One region of the Streptomyces sp. NPDC000878 genome, then DNA from elsewhere that is predicted to be linked to it. Evidence: riboswitches for the same ligand, from Rfam matches in the RefSeq annotation. Region 1 holds a riboswitch; the other holds the start of a gene.

Region 1 (8,761 bases):
GGGAGGCCTCGAAGAGGATGTTGGTCGGGATGAGCAGCGTCGAGTAGACGATGATCGGGCCGACCAGGTTCGGCAGCAGCTCCCGGAAGAGGATGTACGGCCCCTTGGCGCCCATGCCCCGGGAGGCGTCCACGAACTCGCGCTCACGCAGGGCCAGCGTCTGGCCGCGGACAATGCGTCCCAGGTAGGGCCAGTTGAAGAAGCCGATGACGAAGATCAGCACGCTGATGTGGAGCGGCAGCCCTTCGAGGCCGAACGCGCCGCCCTGGAGCGTGGCGGAGATGGCGATGGCGAAGAGCAGCAGGGGGAAGGCGAGGAAGGTGTCCATCAGCCGGCTGATGATCGTGTCGACCCGGCCGCCGTAGTAGCCGGCGACGACGCCGAGGATCGTGCCGATCACGTTGGACAGGATCGTGGCGCCGAACGCGACGACCAGCGAGACCCAGGAGCCCTCCAGGATGCGGGTGGCGATGTCGCGCCCGAACTTCGGTTCGACACCGAGCGGGTGGTCCCAGCTCATGCCGCCGAAGTCACTCTTGGGGAGGGAGGTGTTGGGGTCGATCAGGTCCTGGTTGAAGGCGTTGGGGTCGAGGCCGAACAGCGCCTGGATGGGCCGCGAGAGGATCGCGATCAGCACCAGCAGGATGACGATCACACCGCCGGCGACCGCCACCTTGTCCCGCTTGAAGCGGGACCAGGCGATCTGCCCCAGGGAACGGCCCTCGATCTGCCCCTTACCGGCACCGGCGAGCACAGCCTCCGGCTGTGCCTCGGCTGCCGCTGCGGTGGTCTCGATCGGTGCGGTCACAGTGACCCGACCCCTCTCGCCGGTGGTGACCGGCCTACGCCTGCCGCGTGTCCGCGGCTTGATTCACTTGCTCGCCGGTGTACCGGCCGATCTTGCTTGTCCTGCTTGACAGTCTGTGCTGATTAGTCGACTTAACCATGCGCTGTCGGCCACTCGGACCGACGCCCCCATCGTCTGACAGGCGAGTCTTCAGCGATTCGGCGATCACGCGGAAGGTCTGTCGGCGAAAGTATGCGCAACCGTGATGCTGTCCTGGGGATTCCGTTATCCGAACAGCGGGTAACGGCCGCCGGACGCGGGGCAGTTGAGACAGAAAGGGCATATGGATACTATCGCGACGATCCGCCGCGATCTACGCGCGAAGACCGTGGCGCGCGGGTTCGGCCGTCCGCGTGATGATCCGCTCAGTAACGACCGCGGGCGGGCGGATACCCGTACCCCGCGGCCGGAGCCTGGGGCGCCTGGGGCGGGGCGGCGATCGCGTGGGCCTCGCGGTCGTAGAACGGGCGGGCGTTCGCGCGGAGCCACATCACGACCGGATCCTGCTCGTCCGACATCGCGACCGTCGACACCGGCAGCCCGTCGGGGACCGCCCCTATCGACTGCTGCATCATCGCGCGCACCGAGTCCACGGCCGGTGGCGAGGTGTCGTACACATCGAGGCCGATGGCGAGATACGGCGCCCCGAGCGCCGGCTGCACCCAGGCGCGGCGCAGCGAGCGGACCGCCGGGGTGCGGTGGGCGTTCTGCGAGAGGAGGGCGTAGAACTGCGGGATCTCGATGCCGGGTTCGGCGAGGCGCAGAGGCCCTGCGGGCTGGCGTTCCAGGCCCGCCGCGATGCGGCGCAGATCGAGCCAGGGGATGCCGACGCCGCCGCCCGGGGAGTGCGGGTTGAGCCAGAGGCCGTACTGGTCCGGGTAGAGGGTGCGGGCCACGTCGAGGCCGTCGACCACCTCGTACGACCTGTTCCAGCCGCTGACCGACAGCTCCTGGGCGGAGGTCACGCAGGGGGCGTAGCCGTACCCCTCGACCTGCATGTTTCCGTACTGGGCGTCCGGGGAGCCGGCCTGGCCGTGCCAGAGCAGCATCCAGATCTGGCCGGAGGACGGGGTCGCGAGGGCGCGCAGGAGTGCCTCGTAGGCGTCGTAGCGCCCGGGCGTGACTTGGCGCAGCATGTGCTCGACCTGACCGGCCGCGGCCGTGCCCGACGCGCTCACCATTACCGCCCCTTCGTTTACCCCTACCGAGTTGTGCGTTTCTTAGCTTAATCGGCGCCGCTGACAGACACGGTCTGTGGAAGGCGCCCAAGAACTCGTGACTTGCTGATTTTCGGCGGCTGCGGACCATCGTGGCTGGTCGCGCAGTTCCCCGCGCCCCTAGGGGGTTGCCCCTGGGGCAAGTTCATCAGTAACCGTGCTGATAGAAGGGGCGGACTCGCTCCCTCAGCCAGTCGGTCACCGGGTCCTGGGCCGCGTCCAGGAAGAGGAGGTTCACCGGCCAGGGGGAGCCCACTTGGCCCAGGGCTCTTCCTACCGCGTCCATGGGGATGGTGCGGGCCACCGGGTCCCAGGGGGAGAGTTCGACGCCGATGAACATGACGGGGGCGGACGTCTCGATGGTCGCGAGGCAGCGGCGGGCCGTGCGGACGACGCCCGTGCCGGCGAACTCCGCTGCCGTGGCGGTGAGGAAGTCGACCGGGTCCTCCTGCCAGTCGGGCTCGTAGAGGCGGACCCGTCCGCCGCCGGCGGCGCCGTCGAGGACGGTGCGGCCGGAGCGGCAGAGTTCGGCGACGGCCGGCGGGGGCAGCGGGACGCCGACCACGCCGTCCGGGTTCATGGCGATGCCGACCTGGGGCGGGAGGCCCCGGGCGAACTCGACGGCGGGGGCCACGGTGTACGCCATGTGGCCGCCGACGACCTGCCGGAACTGTTCCTCCGAGCTGAAGACCGGTACGTACGCCTGGCCTCCGATGTCCATCGTGGGCAGGTCGAGGGGGCCGGAGTGGGGGCCGCCGCCGGACGGGAGGGGGACCCAGACGAAGCTGCGGCCGAGGACCTCGACGATCCGGGCGCCCGCGCCGGGGACGCCGAGGGACGCCGAGAGCACCTCCTCCAGCTCGTTGCCGGGCCACCCGCCGTGCGAGTGGGGGTGCGCCTGTGCGGGGAAACCCCCGGGAAAGTCCGGGGGGAAGTCCGCCGGGATGTCCATCTGCTGCCTACCGCCTGCTGTGAACCGCTGCCTTGAGTCCCTTAATGGGCAAAACCCTAACCGGCCCCGGCGACGACGTCGGTCAGTCCGCGAAGTCGATCCTGCGCAGGGTGTCCGCCGCGTCCCGGTCGATCAGGACCGCCGAGCCGCAGCCCTCCGGCAGGTTCCCCTTCTCCACCGAGCGCAGCAGCCGCGAGGCGGCCTGGCGGTGGCGCAGGAACGCGTACCGCGAGACGCCCCGGCCGCGCTCGCGCTGGCCCTCCAGGGCCTCGCCGGGGGTGACGTCGAGGAGGAGCAGGTGGAGGGTGCCGCCCCGGCGGCGGGCCTCGCGGGCCAGCCAGCCGCGCACCCAGGCCTGCGTACCGCAGTCGTGCACGACGACCCCGGCGCCGGAGCGCAGGGCGCGGCGCAGTCCGGCGTAGTGGGCGAGGCGGACGAGGGGGCGGTAGACGGCGTAGGGGAGGAAGGCGGGCGTACGGGCGTCCCAGCGGTCGCGGGTGTTCTGGGAGTCGATGCCGGGGCCGCGCACCGCCCGGCGCATCAGCGTGGACTTGCCGCTGCCTGGCAGGCCGGTGACCACGACGAGGTCGCGGGCGCCGAAGGTGAGGCCGTGCGGGCTGTGGCCCGAGCGCTCCCGCAGATCGCGGATCACGGGTGCCGGGCGCGGGGCGCAGGCCTCCCGGGCGGGGGCGGCCGGCTGCGCGGGCAGCGCGTCGGTCAGTGCGAGGGCTGAGGTCGTCGCGTACGCCGTGGTCCTGTTCACCGTGATCGTCCTCCCATGGGGTCGGGAAGTACCGTCCCCGTCGAGTGTAAAGAGAAGGTAATACGCGGTGTCTCTCGTTTGGGTCCGCTTACTGCAACAGGCCTGCTACAGGGCCATATGTGCGCCTGTGGCATGACTGTGCCTCCTCTGTGAAGGGTCCCCCTGCCGTGCCGAAGGAATGCGTGCGATGATGTGCCCGCCAACTGCATACCGGCCGCTTGAATCCGCGCGGGAGAGTTCCGGACACCTACGGGTGGCCGGGCGCCGAAGGAGCAAGTCCCTCCCTTGAATCTCTCAGGCCCCGTACCGCGCGGGCGAGGCACATCTGAAAAGCGGGCTGCCGGTCCTGTGACCAGCGGCTCCACCCACGGTGCAAGCCATGTCCTTCATGGCGAACCTCTCAGGTTCCGATGACAGATGGGGAGGAACGACCTCGCCGTCATGCCCTGGGAGCACAACCGATGAGCAGTAGCCCCGTTCCGCGTACGACCGCGCTCGATGCCCTGCATCGCGCGCTCGGCGCGACGATGACCGACTTCGCCGGCTGGGACATGCCCCTGCGGTACGGCTCCGAGCGCGACGAGCATGTCGCGGTGCGTACCCGGGCCGGTCTCTTCGACCTCTCCCACATGGGCGAGATCACCGTGACGGGGCCGGAGGCCGCCGCGCTCCTCGACTACGCCCTCGTCGGGAACATCGGGTCCGTCGCCGTCGGCCGCGCCCGCTACACCATGATCTGCCGGGCCGACGGCGGCATCCTGGACGACCTGATCGTCTACCGCCTGGCCGAGACCGAATACCTGGTGGTGGCCAACGCCGGCAACGCGCAGATCGTGCTCGATGCTCTGCTGGAGCGGTCCGACAGCTTCGACGCGGTGGTCCGCGACGACCGGGACGCCTACGCGCTGATCGCCGTGCAGGGCCCGGAGTCCCCCGGCATCCTCGCCTCCCTCACCGACGCCGATCTCGACGGCCTGAAGTACTACGCGGGCCTGCCCGGCACGGTCGCCGGTGTCCCCGCCCTCATCGCGCGCACCGGATACACCGGCGAGGACGGCTTCGAGCTGTTCGTGTCGCCGGGCGACGCCGAGAAGGTGTGGCAGGCGCTGACCGACGCGGGTGCGCCCGTCGGGCTCGTCCCCTGCGGTCTGTCCTGCCGGGACACGCTCCGCCTGGAGGCGGGCATGCCGCTGTACGGGCACGAGCTGACGACCTCCCTGACCCCCTTCGACGCCGGGCTCGGCCGGGTCGTCAAGTTCGAGAAGGCGGGCGACTTCGTGGGCCGCGCGGCTCTGCGCGAGGCCGCCGAGCGCGCCTCGTACGAGCCGCCGCGGGTCCTCGTCGGCCTGGTCGCAGAGGGCCGTCGCGTCCCACGCGCGGGGTACGAGGTCGTCGCCGACGGCCGGGTGATCGGCGAGGTCACCTCGGGCGCCCCCTCCCCCACCCTCGGCAAGCCGATCGCGATGGCGTACGTCGACGCCACGCACGCGGCGCCGGGCACAGCGGGCGTGGGCGTGGACATCCGGGGCAGCCACGAGCCGTACGAGGTCGTGGCGCTGCCGTTCTACAAGCGTCAGAAGTAAGCCGGGTTTTTTGTCGCTCCGTCGTCATGAGCAGGCCGTGTCCTGACCGCTCATGGACAGCCCCTGTAGTACCCCATGCATGACCAGTCCCCCGCATACAGGAGAATTCAGGCCATGAGCAACCCCCAGCAGCTGCGCTACAGCAAGGAGCACGAGTGGCTGTCGGGCGCCGAGGACGGCGTCTCGACGGTCGGTATCACCGAGCACGCGGCCAACGCGCTCGGCGATGTCGTGTACGTCCAGCTTCCCGAGGTAGGTGCCACGGTGACCGCGGGCGAGACCTGCGGTGAGCTGGAGTCGACCAAGTCCGTCAGCGACCTGTACTCCCCGGTCTCCGGTGAGGTCACCGAGGTCAACGAGGACGTCTCCAACGACCCGTCGTTGGTGAACTCCGCCCCCTTCGAGGGCGGCTGGCTCTTCAAGGTGCGCGTCGCGGAGGAGCCGGGCGACCTGCTCTCCGCGGACGAGTACACCGCGTTCTCCGGCAGCTGAGCCCCCAGGCGTAAGGACGTAACTGACCCATGTCGCTTCTGAACACTCCCCTGCACGAGCTGGACCCGGACGTCGCCGCCGCCGTCGACGCCGAGCTGCACCGTCAGCAGTCCACCCTGGAGATGATCGCCTCGGAGAACTTCGCTCCGGTCGCGGTCATGGAGGCCCAGGGCTCGGTCCTCACCAACAAGTACGCCGAGGGTTACCCCGGCCGCCGCTACTACGGCGGCTGCGAGCACGTCGACGTCGCCGAGCAGATCGCGATCGACCGGGTCAAGGAGCTGTTCGGCGCCGAGTACGCCAACGTCCAGCCGCACTCGGGCGCCTCCGCCAACCAGGCCGCGCTGTTCGCGCTGGCCCAGCCCGGCGACACCATCCTCGGCCTGGACCTGGCGCACGGCGGCCACCTCACCCACGGGATGCGGCTGAACTTCTCCGGCAAGCAGTTCAATGTGGTCGCCTACCACGTGGACGAGGCCGGTCTTGTCGACATGGCCGAGCTGGAGCAGCTCGCCAAGGAGCACCGCCCGAAGGTGATCATCGCGGGCTGGTCGGCGTACCCGCGTCAGCTGGACTTCGCGGAGTTCCGCCGCATCGCGGACGAGGTGGGCGCGTACCTCTGGGTCGACATGGCGCACTTCGCCGGTCTGGTGGCGGCGGGCCTGCACCCGAACCCGGTGCCGTACGCCGATGTCGTCACCTCGACGACCCACAAGACGCTGGGCGGCCCGCGCGGCGGGATCATCCTGGCGAAGCAGGAGTTCGCGAAGAAGCTGAACTCGTCGGTCTTCCCGGGCTTCCAGGGCGGCCCCCTGGAGCACGTCATCGCGGCGAAGGCCGTCTCCTTCAAGGTCGCGGCGAGCGAGGACTTCAAGGAGCGCCAGCAGCGTACGGTGGACGGCGCCCGCATCCTGGCCGAGCGCCTGGTGCGCGCGGACGTCGGTGAGCACGGTGTGTCCGTCCTGTCCGGCGGTACGGACGTCCATCTGGTCCTCGTCGACCTGCGGAACTCCGAGCTGGACGGCAAGCAGGCCGAGGACCGTCTCCACGAGGTCGGCATCACCGTCAACCGGAACGCCATCCCGAACGACCCGCGTCCCCCGATGGTGACGTCGGGCCTGCGGATCGGTACGCCGGCCCTCGCGACCCGCGGCTTCACGGCCGAGGACTTCACCGAGGTCGCGGACGTCATCGCGGAGACCCTGAAGGCGCCCGCTCCCTTCGGGGAGGTCGACGCCGCCAGCCTGAAGGCCCGCGTGAAGGCGCTGGCCGACAAGCACCCGCTGTACCCCGGTCTCAACAAGTAGTTTTTCCCGGCGGGGGCACCCGACGCCGTGTGCCCCCGCCCTCTCTGGAGGAGTCCCCGTGGCCGTATCCGTCTTCGACCTGTTCTCGATCGGCATCGGCCCGTCCAGCTCCCACACGGTCGGCCCCATGCGCGCGGCCCGGCTGTTCGCCCGCCGACTGCGCAACGAAGAGGTCCTCGGGGCGGTGGCGTCGGTCCGGGCGGAGCTGTACGGCTCGCTCGGCGCGACCGGCCACGGGCACGGCACGCCCAAGGCGGTGCTGCTCGGCCTGGAGGGCGCCTCACCGCGCACGGTGGACGTGGAGGGCGCGGACGTACGGGTGGAGCAGATCAAGGAGTCGGGTCGGCTTAGGCTCCTCGACGACCACGAGATCAACTTCTCCTTCGACGACGACCTGGTCCTGCACCGCCGTAAGACACTCCCCTACCACGCCAACGGCATGACCCTGTGGGCGTACGACGCCTCGGGTGAGGAGCTGTTGTCGAAGACGTACTACTCGGTGGGCGGCGGATTCGTCGTCGACGACGACGCGGTCGGCGCGGACCGGATCAAGCTCGACGACACGGCGCTGAAGTACCCCTTCCGCACGGGCGACGAGCTGCTGCGCCTGGCGAAGGAAACAGGCCTGTCGATCTCCGCGCTGATGCTGGAGAACGAGCGGGCCTGGCGCACCGAGGACGAGATCCGCTCCGGGCTGCTGGACATCTGGCGGGTGATGCAGGCGTGCGTGTCACGCGGCATGTCCCGCGAGGGCATCCTGCCGGGCGGCCTGCGGGTACGCCGTCGCGCGGCCATGTCGGCGCGTCAACTCCGGGCGGAGGGCGAGCCGTTGGCCCGCGCGATGGAGTGGATCACGCTGTACGCGATGGCCGTGAACGAGGAGAACGCGGCGGGCGGCCGGGTCGTGACGGCCCCGACGAACGGCGCCGCGGGCATCATCCCGGCGGTCCTGCACTACTACATCAACTTCGCGGCGGGCGGTGCCTCCGAAGGAGAAAAGGAGGACGGCGTGGTCCGCTTCATGCTGGCCGCCGGCGCGATCGGCATGCTGTTCAAGGAGAACGCGTCCATCTCCGGCGCGGAGGTCGGCTGCCAGGGCGAGGTCGGCTCCGCCTGCTCGATGGCGGCGGGCGCGCTGGCGGAGGTACTGGGCGGCTCCCCCGAACAGGTCGAGAACGCGGCCGAGATCGGCATGGAACACAACCTCGGCCTGACCTGCGACCCGGTCGGCGGCCTCGTCCAGATCCCGTGCATCGAACGCAACGGCATGGCCGCGGTGAAGGCCGTCACGGCGGCACGGATGGCGATGCGGGGGGACGGCTCGCACAAGGTGTCCCTGGACAAGGTCATCAAGACGATGAAGGAGACGGGGGCCGACATGAGCGTCAAGTACAAGGAGACCGCGCGCGGGGGCCTCGCGGTCAACATCATCGAGTGCTGAGGGGGTGGGCCCTGACCAGCGCGTTCTTATCTTTCAGCGCTGTCAGGGCCTTCCCTGCTCACGCGGTGGAAAGTCCCTGGGGAATCCCACGGAACAGGCATCCGACCTGGGGATTCGTGACACCCTCGATCACCGCTCCTCTTCGCCCAGGCCGCCGAC
Region 2 (8,761 bases), on a different contig from region 1:
CTCTGTTCCGGGACCAGGTCGGCGGTCCGGGCGGTGACGTTCCGGGAGGTCAGGGCGCGCCGTCTGTTGACCCTGCCCAGTCCGGGCGCATAGGTTTCGGGGAACCGTCAACCTCAAGTACGGGTGGAGAGTTTTCCTCCGACCCCTATGCGTCCAATGCCCCGGCGGGGCAGCCGCGGCAGGAGGATCCGTCGATGTCGGCCCTGGTGTGTACGAGGTGCGGTAACCGCAACGCGGAGAACAGCCGCTTCTGCTCCAACTGCGGTGCGCCGCTGCGAGCCGGGGCCACCCCCGAGCGTCCGTCGGAGACGACGTCCACGATCTCCATCTCCGGTATCGAGGCGTACGACGCCGAGGTCACCGGGCAGACGCAGATGCCGATGCTCTCGCCCGAGGCGCAGGCCGCAGTGGACGCGCTGCCGCTCGGGTCGGCGCTTCTGGTGGTGCGCCGCGGCCCGAACTCGGGCAGCCGCTTCCTCCTGGACGGCGAGCTGACCACGGCCGGGCGTCATCCGCAGAGCGACATCTTCCTGGACGACGTGACCGTGTCCCGTCGGCACGTGGAGTTCCGCCGAGGCCAGGACGGCATGTTCACGGTCTCCGATGTGGGCAGCCTCAACGGCACGTACGTCAACCGAGAGCGGATCGACTCTGTCGCCCTGTCGAACGGTGACGAGGTGCAGATCGGCAAGTACCGGCTGGTGTTCTACGCGAGCCAGCGGGGCTACTGACCCTCCTCCGGACCGAGTCCGGAGGGACCCCAGGGAAGGTCCATGCTTCAAACACCGAGCGGCGGTGCCGGCCACGGCATCGCCGCCGCGGACAGTGGGCTGATGAGCATCGGCACAGTGCTGAACGCGCTGCGCGACGAGTTCCCCGAAGTCACCATCTCCAAGATCCGTTTCCTGGAGTCGGAGGGGCTCATCGAGCCGCAGCGGACCCCTTCGGGGTACCGCAAGTTCAGCCCGGAGGACGTCGAGCGCCTCGGCCATGTCCTGAGAATGCAGCGGGACCACTATCTGCCCCTCAAGGTGATCAGGGAGTACCTGGACGCCATGGAGCGCGGGGAGGCCGTATCGCTCCCCACCGTGGGCCGTCAGCGGGACGGTGAGCCGAGCCTGGAGCCCGAGGGGCCCACAGCCGTCCGGATCGGCCGGGCGGAGCTGCTCGCCGCCGCCGGGATCGGCGACGAGGAACTCGAGGAGTGGCAGTCGTACGGGCTGGTCGTGCCGCTGCCCGACGGGGCGTACGACGCGGAGACGGTCACCGTCGCCGCGCTCGTCGCCGAGCTGGGGCGGTTCGGGATCGAGCCACGCCATCTGCGGGTGATGAAGGCCGCCGCCGACCGTGAGGCCGGCCTGGTCGACCAGGTGGTGGCCCCGCTCAGGCTCCACCGCAATCCGCAGACCAGGGCTCTCGCGGAGGCCCGAAGCAAGGAACTGGCGGGGCTCACGGTGAAGCTGCACGCGGCCCTGGTGCGGATCGCACTGGGAGTGCGGCAGCCCTGAGCGGAAAGGGCAAGCCGGAGGGCGGATCGGCCACCCGTTCCGTGCCCGACTACCCAAACGTCCCGGGCACGGCCTAGGGTTGCTGTGTGAACGAGCTCGATGTCGTAGGTGTCCGGGTCGAAATGCCCTCCAACCAACCGATCGTGCTTCTGCGGGAAGTGGGAGGCGACCGCTACCTCCCCATCTGGATCGGACCGGGGGAGGCGACGGCGATCGCCTTCGCCCAGCAGGGCATGGCCCCCGCACGACCGCTGACGCACGACCTGTTCAAGGACGTGCTGGAGGCCGTCGGCCAGGAGCTCACCGAAGTGCGCATCACGGACCTGCGCGAGGGTGTCTTCTACGCGGAGCTGGTGTTCGCCAGTGGGGTTGAAGTGAGTGCCCGCCCGTCCGACGCCATAGCGCTGGCGCTGCGCACCGGGACGCCGATCTACGGCAGCGACGGAGTGCTCGACGACGCCGGGATCGCGATCCCGGACGAGCAGGAGGACGAGGTGGAGAAGTTCCGCGAGTTCCTCGACCAGATCTCTCCCGAGGACTTCGGGACCAACAGTCAGTGAGCCCTGACGGCGACGGCTGACGAGGCTCGGGCGGCTCCACGGACCTGGTGGTCGGTGGAGCCTGTCCTTTTGCCCGGCGACGTCACGGATGATGGCAATTGCCAGCGGCGTGTGAGAGCGTCGTGCGGCCCTTGCGGAGCGCATTCGGCTAGCCTTTCCCCGCGGTGGGGTGCGGGAAACCACTCCTAGGGTGATTATCACTCGGCGTGCCGAGTGTGGCGATCGTTGACGCGCCCCTGGTGACTGCCTACCGTCGAGAAGGCAGGTCAAGGACGGAGGTCGGCGTGAGAAGCAGCGGCGACGGTACGGCTGGGGGTGCCCCCGGACGCGGTCTGGGGGAGAGCGGCCCGTACCCTCCCCCAGGCTCTCGGCTACGCTCGAGCTGGGGGGACCCCCATCACGGCAGCGCGGCCGATCACGTTCCGCCGCGGCCGACGGCTGTAGCAGGCGGCGGAGGGGCGACATCCATGGCGTCCGAGGAGATCGGCTACCGCGGTCCGACGGCGTGTGCGGCGGCCGGCATCACTTACCGCCAGTTGGACTACTGGGCGCGCACCGGGCTGGTCGAGCCGAGTGTGCGGCCCGCTCATGGGTCGGGGACGCAGCGGCTCTACAGCTTCCGGGACGTTGTCGTCCTGAAGATCGTGAAGCGCTTTCTCGACACCGGTGTCTCGTTGCAGAACATCCGTACGGCGGTCCAGCACCTGAGGGCGTGCGAGTTCCGGGATCTGGAGCGCCTGACGCTGATGAGCGACGGCGCGACCGTCTACGAGTGCACTTCCCCCGACGAGGTGCACGCGCTGCTCCAGGGCGGGCAGGGCATCTTCGGTATCGCCGTCGGTGTGGTGTGGCGGGACGTGGAAAGCGCTCTCTCGCAGCTGCATGGGGAGCGCGTCGACACCGGCGAGACGCTTGTCGGGCACAACCCCGCGGACGAGTTGGCGCGGCGGCGCAACCGGGCGGTCTGACCGCCCCTGCCTCGGTGTTCCGGGGCATTGTCAGTGGCGTAGGGCAGCATCGGACATGTGAGAAACGCGCCCACGATCCTGCATCTCGACATGGATGCCTTCTTCGCCTCGGCGGAGCAGGCGTCCAAGCCGAGTCTGCGCGGGAAGGCCGTGGTCGTGGGCGGGCTGGGGCCGCGCGGGGTGGTCGCGACCTGTTCGTACGAGGCGCGGGTGTTCGGGGTCCACTCCGCGATGCCAATGGCCCAGGCGCGGCGACTCGCGCCGAACGCCGCGTATCTCGTGCCGAGGTTCGGGTTCTACCGGTCGATCAGCGAGCAGGTCATGGCGCTGCTGCGGGCGCTGTCACCGCTGGTGGAGCCGCTCAGCCTGGACGAGGCGTTCGTGGATCTGGAGGCCGGGGAAGCGGCCTGGGACGAGGCGTCGGCGCGGCTGGCGGGGGCGAAGCTGCGCACTGACATACGGGCCGTCACGGGACTCACCGGGTCGGTGGGCCTCGCCGCCTCCAAGATGCTCGCGAAGATCGCCTCGGAGCAGGCCAAGCCGGACGGGCTGGTGCTGATCGAGCCCGGGACCGAGCGGGCGCTGCTCGGTCCCATGTCGGTGCGGATCCTGCCCGGGGTCGGGCCGACGACGGGCGACCATCTGCGGCGGGCCGGGATCAGTACGGTCGACGAGCTGGCCGAGGCGGGCGAGGACGAACTCGTACGGCTGCTGGGGAAGGCCCACGGGCACGGGCTGTACGCGATGGCGCTGGCGCACGACGAGCGGCCCGTGGTGGCCGAGCGGGAGACCAAGTCCGTGTCGGTCGAGGACACGTACGACGTGGACATCCACGACCGGGTCCGGGTGGGGACGGAAGTGCAGCGGCTCGCGGACCGGTGTGTGCGGCGGCTGCGCGGTGCCGGGCTGTCCGGGCGGACCATCGTCCTGAAGGTGCGGCGGTACGACTTCTCCACGCTGACCCGGTCCGAGACCCTCCGGGGGCCCACGGACGACCCCGGGGTGGTGCGGGAGGCGGCGGCCCGGCTACTGGAGTCGGTGGACACGACAGGTGGCGTGCGACTGCTCGGGGTCGGGGTGAGCGGCCTCGCCGACTTCACGCAGGAGGATCTGTTCGCCCAGGCCGCCGGGGAGCTGGCGGCCCTTGAGCTGGTGGAGGAGGCGGAGCACGAGGCCGTGGAGGACCAGGAGGCGCCTGCCGAGCGGCACTGGACCACGGGGCACGACGTACGGCATGGCGACTTCGGGCACGGGTGGGTGCAGGGGAGCGGGCTGGGGCGGGTGACCGTGCGGTTCGAGACGCCGGAGGCGGAGCAGCCGGGGCGGGTGCGGACGTTCCGTACCGACGATCCCGCGCTGGAGCCGGCGGATCCGCTGCCGTTGGTTTCCACCGGGCCCCGAAGACCCGAGGGTGTCGGGCCCGATCAGGAGTCGTCCGAGCCCGCCAGCTTGCCGAAGTCGTGGTCCGGGAACGGAGGAGGGGGCGCCAAGTCGAGACCGTAGTGGTGGTAGAGCTGGAGTTCCTGTTCCGGGGAGAGATGGCGGCCCACGCCGAAGTCGGGGGCGTCCTTGATCAGGGCCCGCTCGAAGGGGACGCGCAGCGTGCCGTCGATCAGTTCGCTGGGTTCAAGGGGTACGAAGGCGTCCCTGCTGAACAGCCCTGTCCGTATGGCTGCCCACTCCGGCACGCCCGTCGCGTCGTCGAGGTAGACCTCGTCGATCGTGCCGATCTTGGTGCCGTTGCGGTCGAAGGCCTTGCGGCCGATCAGGTGGCGCGGATCGATGTCGGTCTGCACGGCGGGCCCTCCGTATGGTCGCAACTCATCCGTAAGCACTACAAAAGAGCACTTCGGAGAAGGTGGCCACTCGAAGGTGTGTGCGTGGAGCCGCTGATAGGCTGGCCAGTGGCTGCTGACCCTGTGCGGGAGAGTCCTCCGGAACCTCGGAGGCGCCGAAGGAGCAACTCCTCCCCGGAATCTCTCAGGCCCCTGTACCGCACGGACGAGGTCACTCTGGAAAGCAGGGCGGAGTTCATGGTCTCCGCTCTCACCGACGGTGAAAACCGGGACGTCAGCGCGTTGGCAGCCCGGTGAAGCTCTCAGGTCGAGATGACAGAGGGGGAGGCCGTTCGGGCACCCGTGCCGTGGTGCCCCTCGAAGGTCGCAGACGACCAGGAGGCCTCCGTCATGACCGTCCACCGCACTTCGCTCGCCGTACTCGAACAGGGCACGCCCTTCGAGCGGCGCCACATCGGGCCTGATCGCGAGGACCGGGCCAAGATGCTCGCGCAGGTCGGATACGGCTCGCTCGACGAGCTGACGGCCGCAGCGGTCCCGGATGTGATCAGGAACGCCGACGCGCTGGACCTGCCGGGCGCCCGTACCGAGGCCGAGGTGCTGGCCGAGCTGCGGTCGCTGGCCGACCGGAACCAGGTGCTGGGGTCCATGATCGGGCTCGGGTACTACGGGACCTTCACCCCGCCCGTGATCCTGCGGAACGTGATGGAGAACCCGGCCTGGTACACCGCGTACACGCCGTACCAGCCGGAGATCTCGCAGGGGCGCCTCGAAGCGCTGCTGAACTTCCAGACCATGGTCGCCGACCTCACCGGGCTGCCCACCTCGGGTGCCTCGCTGCTCGACGAGGGCACCGCCGCCGCCGAGGCGATGGCGTTGTCGCGGCGCATGGGCAAGAACAAGAAGGGGCTCTTCCTCGTCGACGCGGACGCCCTGCCGCAGACCATCGCGGTCATTCAGACGCGGGCCGAGCCGGTCGGTGTCGAGGTCGTCGTTGCCGACCTGAGCGCCGGTATTCCGGACGACATCGCCGGGCGTGAGATCAACGGCGTGCTGCTTCAGTACCCGGGTGCTTCCGGTGCCGTACGGGATCTGAAGCCCGTCGTCGAGCAGGCGCACGGGCTCGGTGCCGTCGTCACCGTCGCCGCCGATCTGCTGGCCCTGACGCTGCTCACCTCGCCCGGTGAGCTCGGCGCGGACATCGCGGTCGGGACGACCCAGCGGTTCGGCGTGCCGATGGGCTTCGGCGGGCCGCACGCCGGATACATGGCCGTACGTGAGCAGTTCGCGCGCAGTCTGCCCGGGCGGCTCGTGGGTGTCTCCGTGGACGCGGACGGGCACAGGGCGTACCGGCTCGCTCTTCAGACGCGGGAGCAGCACATCCGCCGGGAGAAGGCCACCAGCAACATCTGTACGGCGCAGGTGCTGCTGGCCGTGATGGCCGGCATGTACGCCGTCCACCACGGGCCCGAGGGGCTGCGGACCATCGCCCGGCGCACCCACCGGTACGCCACGATCCTCGCCGCGGGGCTGACGGCGGGCGGTGTCGAGGTCGTCCACGGGGCCTACTTCGACACGGTGACCGTGCGGGTGCCCGGGAAGGCCGGCGAGGTCGCCGCAGCGGCGCGTGAGCACGGGGTCAATGTGCACCTCGTCGACGCCGACCTGCTGTCGGTCTCCTGCGACGAGACCACCACGCGGGCTCACCTGGGCGCCGTATGGACCGCGTTCGGGGTCGAGGGCGACATCGAGGCGCTCGACGCGGGTGCCGAGGACACGCTGCCGGGCGCGCTGCTGCGTACCGACGACGTGCTCACGCACCCCGTCTTCCACCAGTACCGCTCCGAGACCGCGATGCTGCGCTACCTGCGTCGGCTCGCCGACCGTGACTACGCGCTCGACCGGGGCATGATCCCGCTGGGCTCCTGCACCATGAAGCTCAACGCGACCACCGAGATGGAGCCGGTCACCTGGCCCGAGTTCGGCCAGCTGCACCCCTTCGCGCCCGCCGAGCAGGCGCAGGGTTATCTGACGCTCATCCGTGAGCTGGAGGAGCGGCTCGCCGAGGTCACCGGGTACGACAAGGTGTCGCTCCAGCCGAACGCCGGTTCGCAGGGCGAGCTGGCCGGGTTGCTCGCCGTACGCGGATACCACCGCGCCAACGGGGACGAGCAGCGGACGGTCTGTCTGATTCCGTCGTCCGCGCACGGGACCAACGCGGCCAGTGCCGTCATGGCCGGGATGAAGGTCGTCGTCGTGAAGACCGCCGGGGACGGTGAGATCGACGTCGAGGATCTGCGGGCGAAGATCGAGCAGTACCGCGACGAGCTGTCGGTGCTGATGATCACGTACCCGTCCACGCACGGGGTGTTCGAGGAGCATGTCGCCGACATCTGCGCGCAGGTGCACGAGGCCGGCGGGCAGGTGTACGTCGACGGGGCCAACCTCAACGCGCTGGTGGGGCTGGCCAAGCCGGGGCACTTCGGCGGGGATGTCTCGCATCTCAATCTGCACAAGACGTTCTGCATTCCGCACGGGGGCGGCGGTCCCGGAGTCGGGCCGGTGGGTGTTCGGGAGCACCTTGCGCCGTATCTCCCCAACCACCCCCTGCAGCCCGCGGCCGGGCCCGAGACGGGTGTGGGGCCGATCTCGGCGGCGCCCTGGGGTTCGGCGGGCATTCTGCCGATCTCGTGGGCGTACGTCCGGCTGATGGGCGGCGAGGGGCTCAAGCGGGCCACGCAGGTGGCCGTGCTGAGCGCCAACTACATCGCCAAGCGGCTGGAGCCGCACTACCCGGTGCTCTACACCGGGCCCGGCGGGCTCGTCGCGCACGAGTGCATCATCGATCTGCGGCCGATCAGCAAGGCCACGGGCGTGAGCGTCGACGACATCGCCAAGCGGCTCATCGACTACGGCTTCCACGCGCCGACGATGTCGTTCCCGGTGGCCGGGACGCTGATGATCGAGCCGACCGAGTCCGAGGACCTGGGTGAGCTGGACCGGTTCTGCGCGGCGATGATCGCCATTCGCGGCGAGATCGAGAAGGTCGGCGCGGGCGAGTGGCCGGCCGACGACAACCCGCTGCGGAACGCGCCGCACACCGCCGCCGCGCTCGGCGGGGAGTGGACGCACGCCTACACGCGCGAGGAGGCGGTCTTCCCGGCCGGGGTCTCGGCGGCCGACAAGTACTGGCCGCCGGTGCGCCGGATCGACCAGGCCTTCGGTGACCGGAACCTGGTCTGTTCCTGCCCGCCGCTGGACGCCTACGAGGAGTAGTCGACCTCGGACACACGTCGGGGCCGGTTCGCAGTGGATGTCTGCGGGCCGGCCCCTCTTTGTCTGTTCTGCTGTTCGGGCAGGCGCTCCTGGCGTCCGGAGGCTGCCCTTCGTGCGCGGCCGTCAGGCGGCCGTCATCACCGGTCCGGCGCCCGCCGGGCGGTGCGGGGCGATGATCTGGCCGTCGGGCAGTAGCTCACCGGTGTCCTCGAAGAGGAGAACGCCGTTGCACAGCAGGCTCCATCCCTGTTCCGGGTGGTGCGCCGTCAGGCGGGCGGACTCCCGGTCGGTGGAGTGAGCTGTCGGGCACGGTGGCTGGTGCTGGCACATTGATGGGATCTTTCGCTCTGTCGTGGAGTGTGAGATGGCTGTGGTGTCTGTCCTGCGGCTCGAAGCACTGTTCATGGCCGCCCCCGTTGGGAAAGTCGGTTCGAAACCAGTGTTGCTCTACGGGCGTCAATCCGCAGGTATTTAGCCGCACCGCTTCTCACAGGTTCAAGACGCATCACCCGGGCGGACGGTTCAGCCCAACTGGGCTGTCCGTTCGGGTGGTTCTTGGGGGCCGGAAAGGGCTAGTCCGGACGGGCCGCAAACCCTTAATGGCTCGTACGAGCGTATTGGCGCGCGAAAGAGCGACGTACCCCGCTGCCGGG

The links. A riboswitch is a leader RNA that binds a small molecule or an ion and turns the genes downstream of it on or off. The one in region 1 is predicted to bind glycine.
Region 2: linked by a shared signal. The riboswitch ahead of gcvP (aminomethyl-transferring glycine dehydrogenase) and the one ahead of gcvT (glycine cleavage system aminomethyltransferase GcvT) in region 1 are both predicted to bind glycine.

What each region holds. Positions count from the first base shown of each region.
Region 1 is NZ_JBSFMT010000025.1:58,344-67,104, reverse strand. It holds gene ACWDR4_RS22840 (ABC transporter permease) at 1-808, opposite strand, end outside; gene ACWDR4_RS22835 (enhanced serine sensitivity protein SseB C-terminal domain-containing protein) at 1,213-2,025, opposite strand; gene ACWDR4_RS22830 (enhanced serine sensitivity protein SseB) at 2,213-3,016, opposite strand; gene ACWDR4_RS22825 (AAA family ATPase) at 3,099-3,785, opposite strand; glycine riboswitch at 3,999-4,098, shown strand; glycine riboswitch at 4,099-4,206, shown strand; gene gcvT (glycine cleavage system aminomethyltransferase GcvT) at 4,241-5,362, shown strand; gene gcvH (glycine cleavage system protein GcvH) at 5,477-5,854, shown strand; gene glyA (serine hydroxymethyltransferase) at 5,884-7,161, shown strand; gene ACWDR4_RS22805 (L-serine ammonia-lyase) at 7,220-8,602, shown strand.
Region 2 is NZ_JBSFMT010000114.1:5,970-14,730, forward strand. It holds gene ACWDR4_RS47100 (FHA domain-containing protein) at 1-731, shown strand, start outside; gene ftsR (transcriptional regulator FtsR) at 774-1,508, shown strand; gene ACWDR4_RS47110 (bifunctional nuclease family protein) at 1,595-2,068, shown strand; gene ACWDR4_RS47115 (MerR family transcriptional regulator) at 2,353-3,036, shown strand; gene ACWDR4_RS47120 (DNA polymerase IV) at 3,094-4,539, shown strand; gene ACWDR4_RS47125 (PRC-barrel domain-containing protein) at 4,461-4,832, opposite strand; glycine riboswitch at 4,949-5,042, shown strand; gene gcvP (aminomethyl-transferring glycine dehydrogenase) at 5,223-8,108, shown strand; gene ACWDR4_RS47135 (DUF5999 family protein) at 8,232-8,438, opposite strand.